Regions from separate parts of the Micromonospora sp. CNZ286 genome, predicted to be linked through region 2. Evidence: predicted binding sites of a transcription regulator. Region 2 holds the regulator's gene; the other holds the start of a gene.
The links. The regulator HspR, encoded in region 2, represses chaperone genes until heat shock. The targets are predictions, from matches to a motif close to TTGAGTNNNNNNNACTCAA.
Positions count from the first base shown of each region.

Region 1 (3,407 bases), 3.6 Mb from region 2:
CGACGCGAACCGGCGGCTCGCGGCGGAGGGCCGCAAGGGCGGCGAGTTCATCAACAACGCGATCCTGCGTCCGCTCGCGGACAAGCGGACCGCGGCGCTCAACCGGATCGCCACCGCCATCGGCCGGGTCGCCCAGCGCCCGCAGGGCCTGGACCAGCTCGCCCAGTGCGCGGTGACCGACACCCCGCAGAACGGCGGCCAGAACGGCGGGAACAACAACGGCGGTCAGAACGGCGGCAACAACAACGGGGGCCAGAACGGCGGCAACAACAACGGCGGCCAGAACGGCGGGAACAACGGCGGCGGGAACAACAACGGCGGTGGCCAGAACAACGGTGGCGGCAACGGCCTGAACGTGCTCGCCAAGGACTGCTCCGGCAGCCAGCTCCAGGCGCACGACGGTTTCCAGAACGGCAACCGGTGCGTGAGCACCGCGTTCGGTGAGGTGGGCGCCGCGGCGAACAACCCGTCGCTGCTGATCACGCAGTTCCCGAACCAGGTGCGGCGCAACCAGCCGTTCACCCTCCGGGTCACCACCAAGAACCTGGTGCGGGACCGCTTCCTCGCCGCCGGCCAGGGCGGCTACTACCTGGAGAGCTCGCTGCTCAACGGCCAGGGCCTGGTGCGCGGCCACTTCCACACCGCCTGCCGCATGCTCGGCAGCACCCGGCAGCCTCCGAACCCGCAGGACGTGCCGGCCTTCTTCGTGGCCACCGAGGACGGGCGGGGCGGCAACCAGCCGGACGACGTGCTGATCCAGATTCCGGGCCTGGCGCAGTCGGGCGTGGCGCAGTGCGCGGTCTGGGCCGGTGACGGCTCGCACCGCATCCCGATGATGGAGCGGGCCAACCAGACTCCCGCCATCGACGTGGTGCGCATCCGGGTCAACTGAGCGGGCGAACGGCAGCGGCCGTCCGGGGGACTCCTCCGGGCGGCCGCTGCCGTTCCCGCGTACGGGCACGGTGGAAGGTGATCCCGGAAGAAATTTCGTGCCGGCGGTATCCGGCCGGATGAAAAGCGCTGACCGTAGAAAGCCGATCGGGGCCCCGCCGATTTCTCAGCGTGACCCCGGGATGCCCGACGGTGAACCGGTGGCGGTCAGCGGTTCTTGTACGCCTCGACCACCGACACCGGGATGCGCCCGCGCTCGGAAATCTCGAACCCGTTCTTGGCGGCCCATTCCCGGATGGCGCGGTTCTGCTCGCGGTCCATTCCCGAGGTGCTCGGCCGGGCGGTGCGGCGGGCGCCGCGGGCGACCTCGGTCGCTCCCCGGCCGATTCGCCTGCCAGCGCTGATGTACGGATCCAGCGCCTTGCGCAGGACGCCCGCGTTCTCGTCGGAGACGTCGATCGTGTACGCCACGCCGTCCAGGCTGAACTCGACGGTCCGATCGGCCTTTCCGCCGTCGAGGTCGTCAGTCAGAACGGTGATTACTTTCCTTGCCATCGCCATTACTCCCTGTGTCGGGCGGGGTGTGGCTAAGAGTTTGACCTACCGCGCGGTAATTCCGCAACAATAGCCGACTGTTTCCATTCGGCGGGTCGCGGTAAAGGGTGCCGCCATTGGGTGCGGAGCGCGGGAACGCGGCGCTTCGTAGTGGCGTGGGTCACAACCCGGAACAAGGGGCACGTTTTGTTACTTGAGCCAGACACGCTCAACCAACGTGATGGCAGGTGTTCGATGGCAACTCTTCCGGTACTCCCACTGACCGACGCCGTCCTGCTGCCCGGGATGGTCATCCCGGTGACCCTCGACCCGACCACCCAGGCCGCCGTCGACGCGGCCCGCGCCACCGGCGACAAGGAACTCCTGGCCGTACCCCGCCTCGACGGCGAGTACGGCTCCGTCGGCGTGGTCGCCACGATCGAGAAGGTGGGCCGGCTGCCCAGCGGCGAACCGGCGGCGGTCGTCCGCGGTCTCACCCGCGCCCGCATCGGCTCCGGCGTGCCCGGCCCCGGCGCCGCGCTCTGGGTCGAGGCGACCGAACTCGACGAACCCGCACCGGCGGGCCGCGCCCGCGAACTGGCCCGCGAGTACCGCGCGCTCATGACCTCGGTGCTGCAGCAGCGCGGCGCCTGGCAGGTGATCGACGCGATGGAGCGGATGACCGACCTGTCCGAGCTGGCCGACTCGGCCGGCTACGCGCCCTGGCTCAGCCTGACGCAGAAGACCGAACTGCTCGCCGCGCCGGACGTCACCGCCCGGCTGGAACTGCTCGTCGGCTGGGTGAAGGAACACCTCGCCGAGCAGGAGGTCACCGAGCAGATCAACAGCGACGTCCGCGAAGGGCTGGAGAAGTCCCAGCGCGAGTTCCTGCTCCGCCAGCAGCTCGCCGCGATCCGCAAGGAACTCGGCGAGGACGAGCCGGACGGCTCCGCCGACTACCGCTCCCGGGTGGAGTCCGCCGACCTGCCGGAGAAGGTCCGCGAGGCGGCGCTGCGCGAGGTCGGCAAGCTGGAGCGGGCCAGTGACGCCTCACCCGAGGCGGGCTGGATCCGGACCTGGCTGGACACCGTCCTGGAGATGCCGTGGAACACGCGTACCCAGGACAACATGGACCTGGCCGCGGCCCGGGCCGTGCTCGACGCCGACCACGCCGGCCTGGCCGACGTGAAGGACCGCATCCTGGAGTACCTCGCGGTGCGCAACCGGCGCGCGGAGCGCAACCTCGGCGTGGTCGGCGGACGCGGTTCCGGCGCGGTGCTGGCCCTGGCCGGTCCGCCCGGTGTCGGCAAGACCAGCCTCGGCGAGTCGGTCGCCCGGGCGCTGGGCCGCAACTTCGTCCGCGTCTCCCTCGGCGGTGTCCGGGACGAGGCGGAGATCCGCGGTCACCGGCGCACCTACGTGGGCGCGCTGCCCGGCCGGATCGTGCGGGCGCTGCGCGAGGCCGGCTCGATGAACCCGGTCGTGCTGCTCGACGAGGTCGACAAGCTGGCCGCCGGCTACTCCGGCGACCCGGCGGCGGCCCTGCTGGAGGTGCTCGACCCGGCGCAGAACCACACGTTCCGCGACCACTACCTGGAGGTCGACCTCGACCTGTCCGACGTGCTGTTCCTGGCCACCGCCAACGTGGTCGAGGCGATCCCCGGCCCGCTGCTGGACCGGATGGAGCTGGTCGCGCTGGACGGCTACACCGAGGACGAGAAGGTCGCCATCGCCCGGGACCACCTGCTGCCCCGGCAGCGGGAACGGGCCGGGCTGACCACCGACGAGGTGACAGTCGCCGACGAGGCGCTGGCGCTGATCGCTGGTGAGTACACCCGGGAGGCCGGCGTCCGGCAGCTCGAACGCGCTCTCGCCAAGATCTTGCGCAAGGTCGCGGTCGCGCTCGCCACGGACTCCGCGCCGGTGCACGTCGACGCCGGCAACCTGGCCCGCTACCTGGGCCGGCCCAAGTTCACCCCGGA
Region 1 covers NZ_JACHIZ010000001.1:2,880,436-2,883,842, forward strand. The annotation lists gene FHX31_RS12920 (hypothetical protein) at 1-892, shown strand, start outside; gene FHX31_RS12925 (histone-like nucleoid-structuring protein Lsr2) at 1,099-1,446, opposite strand; gene lon (endopeptidase La) at 1,681-3,407, shown strand, end outside.
Region 1: lon (endopeptidase La) is a predicted target of HspR. The motif match lies at 1,640-1,658, and genes of this name have one in related genera.

Region 2 (3,407 bases):
ACGGCGGGACCGGCACGGGCGCGCCGCTCGGCGCCGAGCTGGAGTCGCTCCGCACCGACCTGGAGGAGCGCACCCGCGACCTCCAGCGGGTGACCGCGGAGTACGCCAACTACCGCAAGCGGGTCGACCGGGACCGCAACCTGGTTCAGGAGCAGGCCACCGGGGCGGTGCTCACCGCGCTGCTGCCGATCCTCGACGACCTGGACCGGGCCCGTGAGCACGGCGACCTGGTGGGACCGTTCGGCAGCGTGGCCGAGCAGCTCACCGGCGCGCTCGCGAAGTTCGGCCTGACCGCGTTCGGCGAGCAGGGTGACCCGTTCGACCCGACCCGGCACGAGGCGGTGGCGCACCAGACCTCCGCCGACGTGACGGAGCCGACCTGCGTCCAGGTCATGCGCCGTGGTTACCAGCTCGGCGAGCGGCTGCTGCGGCCCGCCATGGTCGCGGTCGCGGACCCGGAGTAGTGCCGACCCGTGACGTCCCGCCCGCCCGCACCGGGCGGGCGGGACGACCGGGGTTCGACCCGTGGAAGGGGGTGGACCGGTGAGTTCCAAGGACTGGATCGAGAAGGACTACTACGCCGCGTTGGGCGTGGACAAGTCCGCCTCCTCGGACGAGATCAAGAAGGCGTACCGCAAGTTGGCCCGGGAGTCGCACCCGGACCACAACCCCGGCGACACCGGCGCCGAGGAGCGGTTCAAGACCGTCTCCGAGGCGTACGCGGTGCTCGGTGACGAGAAGAAGCGCCGTGAGTACGACGAGATGCGCTCGCTGTTCGGCTCCGGCGCCTTCCGGCGCAGCGCCCGCGGCGCGGGCCAGCCGGGCGGCATGCCGTTCGACGTCTCCGACCTGTTCGGCGGCGGCGCCGGGGGTGGGGACAGCCGGTTCAGCGGCGGCGGCTTCACCGACCTGTTCAGCTCGATCTTCTCCGGCGGTGCAGGTGGCGGCGGTCCGGCACGTCCGCGCGGCCCGGCCCGCGGCCGGGACGTCGAGACCGAGGTGGCGCTCGACTTCGAAGACGCGGTACGCGGCGTCACGCTGCCGCTGACGCTGCGCGCGCCCGGCGTCTGCGACACCTGCCACGGCAACGGCGCGAAGCCCGGCACCCAGCCGGTGGCCTGCCCGGTCTGCCACGGCGCCGGCGTGACCACCCGCAACCAGGGGTCGTTCAGTTTCTCCGAGCCGTGCCGCAACTGCCAGGGTGTCGGCACGATCGTCGAGGAGAAGTGCCCGGAGTGCCACGGCACCGGCGGGGTCACCAAGACCCGCACGCTGCACGTCCGCTTCCCCGCCGGGGTGTCGGACGGGCAGCGGATCCGCCTGGCCGGCCGAGGTGAGCCCGGCGAGCGGGGCGGTCCGGCGGGCGACCTGTTCGTGCAGGTGAAGGTCCGCCCGGACGAGCTGTTCGGGCGCACCGGGGACGACCTGACCCTGAACGTCCCGATCACGTACGCCGAGGCGGTTCTCGGCACGGACCTGCGCGTGCCGACCCTGGACGGGACGGTGACCCTGCGGGTGCCACCGGGTACGCCCAGCGGGCGGGTGCTGCGCGCCCGCGGCAAGGGCGTCGTACGCAAGGACGGCCGCGCCGGTGACCTGCTGGTCACGCTCGACGTGGTGGTTCCGGCGAAGGTCTCGGACGAGGCGCGGGCGGCGCTGGAGACCTTCGCGGCGCAGACTCCGCCCGCCGCGCGGGAACATCTCGACGCGCGGGTACGTCGATTCAGTTGACGGCGGCACCGGAGGTGAGCGGGCATGTCGGAGGAGTACGTCGGCTCGGGTGACCAGGCATACGAGGCCAAGGTCTTGATGATCTCGGTGGCCGCGCGGATGGCGGGGATGCACCCCCAGACGCTGCGCCAGTACGACCGGCTGGGCCTGGTGCAGGCCGGCCGGGCGTCCGGCGGCGGTCGCCGGTACAGCGTCCGGGACGTGGTGCTGCTCCGCGAGGTGCAGCGGCTCAGCCAGGACGACGGGATCAACCTGGCCGGGGTCAAGCGGATCATCGGGTTGGAGCGGCTGCTCGAAGAGGCGCAGCAGCGGGTGGCCCGGCTGGAGGCGGAACTGGACGCCGCGTACCGGCGGATCGCCGAGCTGGAGTCGCTCGGCGGCTTCCCCCGCGGCGACCTCGTGCCCACCAACCGCACATCCACCGCGCTCGTCGTCTGGCGTCCGCGCCGCGCTCCCGACCGCTGATTCCGTACCTGAAGGCCGGCGCGCCCCGCTCCCCCGGGGCCGCGCCGGCCTTCGTCGTTCCCCGGGCGGTTCGCGGGCCGGGTCAGGGGAAAGCGGGGTACGGCAGAGCGGGGTCAACTAGGCTTTTCCGTAGGGGCAAAAGCCCCAAAGCGGATTCCGGGCTGGCGGGGGGAGTCATGACGGAACCGGCGAAGAAGGTGGCCGAGCGCGCGGAGGAACGGCTGGAGAAGGTGGCCGAGAACGTGCGCGAGCGGTTTGACCGGGTCACCGAGGGACGCTTCAGCGACAAGGTCAAGGAAGGGCGCTTCGCCGACCAGACGGACCACGGCGTGGACCGGGCGCGGGACGACGAGCGGCGCAAGAAGCAGGGCGGGTCGACCTAGACGATCCGCCGACGTGCGGGCCGGGATCCACGGGGGATCCCGGCCCGTTCGTGTTCTGCAAGGCGGGCCGGGACGTCGGGTTGCTCCGGGCGGGCACCACGCACCCGCCCTCGCGGTCGATCATGAAGTTGGCGGCGACAAACCGGACACCAAACACCGCCAAGTTCATGATCGACCAGGCCGGTCGGGTCGACGTGGCCAGTGAGGTCGACGTGGGCGGGTCGAGGTGGTCAGAGGCGGCGGTTCTCGCGGACCAGGCCGCCCTCGCACCAGTCGCGGTAGACGAAGAGATCCGGCCGGGCGAGCAGCACCCGGCTGTTGTGCGCCCAGTTGCGCATCAGGTCGTCGCCGGACTTCTCGGCCTGCTCGACCAGCTTGCGGAACCGGCGCTTGGGGTGGGCGCGGAAGTTCGTCCGGATGCCGTCGGCGGCGTAGATGTAGAGGCAGTGCAGCGTGAACCGCCGCGCCGGGCAGCCCTGATCCATGGCCAGATCGAACAGCGTCTGCACCAGATGGTCACCGGCGACCAGCAGATCCCAGTCGGGCGGCATCGAGGTCAGCGGCACCGAATCCGGTTGATAGGCCCACGCCCGAAGCTCGGCGGGCGAGGGATCGACCGGGTTGGCGAAGCCGCGGAACGTCTCTTCCTGCACGCTCACCGGCCGACCTTCCGCTTGCGCTGGCGGGGGCGCAGGCCACCCGCGGACCCTGGCTGCTGGGCCGAAACGTTAACGCGGTTGGACGGAGCAGGGGTAGACCTTCCCGGGATCAATTTGACAACGCCGGGCCGGATCTGCCCTGCGGCTGATCCGGCCCGGCCCGGTCAGT
Region 2 covers NZ_JACHIZ010000001.1:6,521,179-6,524,585, reverse strand. The annotation lists gene grpE (nucleotide exchange factor GrpE) at 1-464, shown strand, start outside; gene dnaJ (molecular chaperone DnaJ) at 544-1,731, shown strand; gene FHX31_RS29320 (heat shock protein transcriptional repressor HspR) at 1,756-2,196, shown strand; gene FHX31_RS29315 (hypothetical protein) at 2,373-2,579, shown strand; gene FHX31_RS29310 (hypothetical protein) at 2,810-3,238, opposite strand; gene FHX31_RS29305 (cation:proton antiporter) at 3,403-3,407, opposite strand, start outside.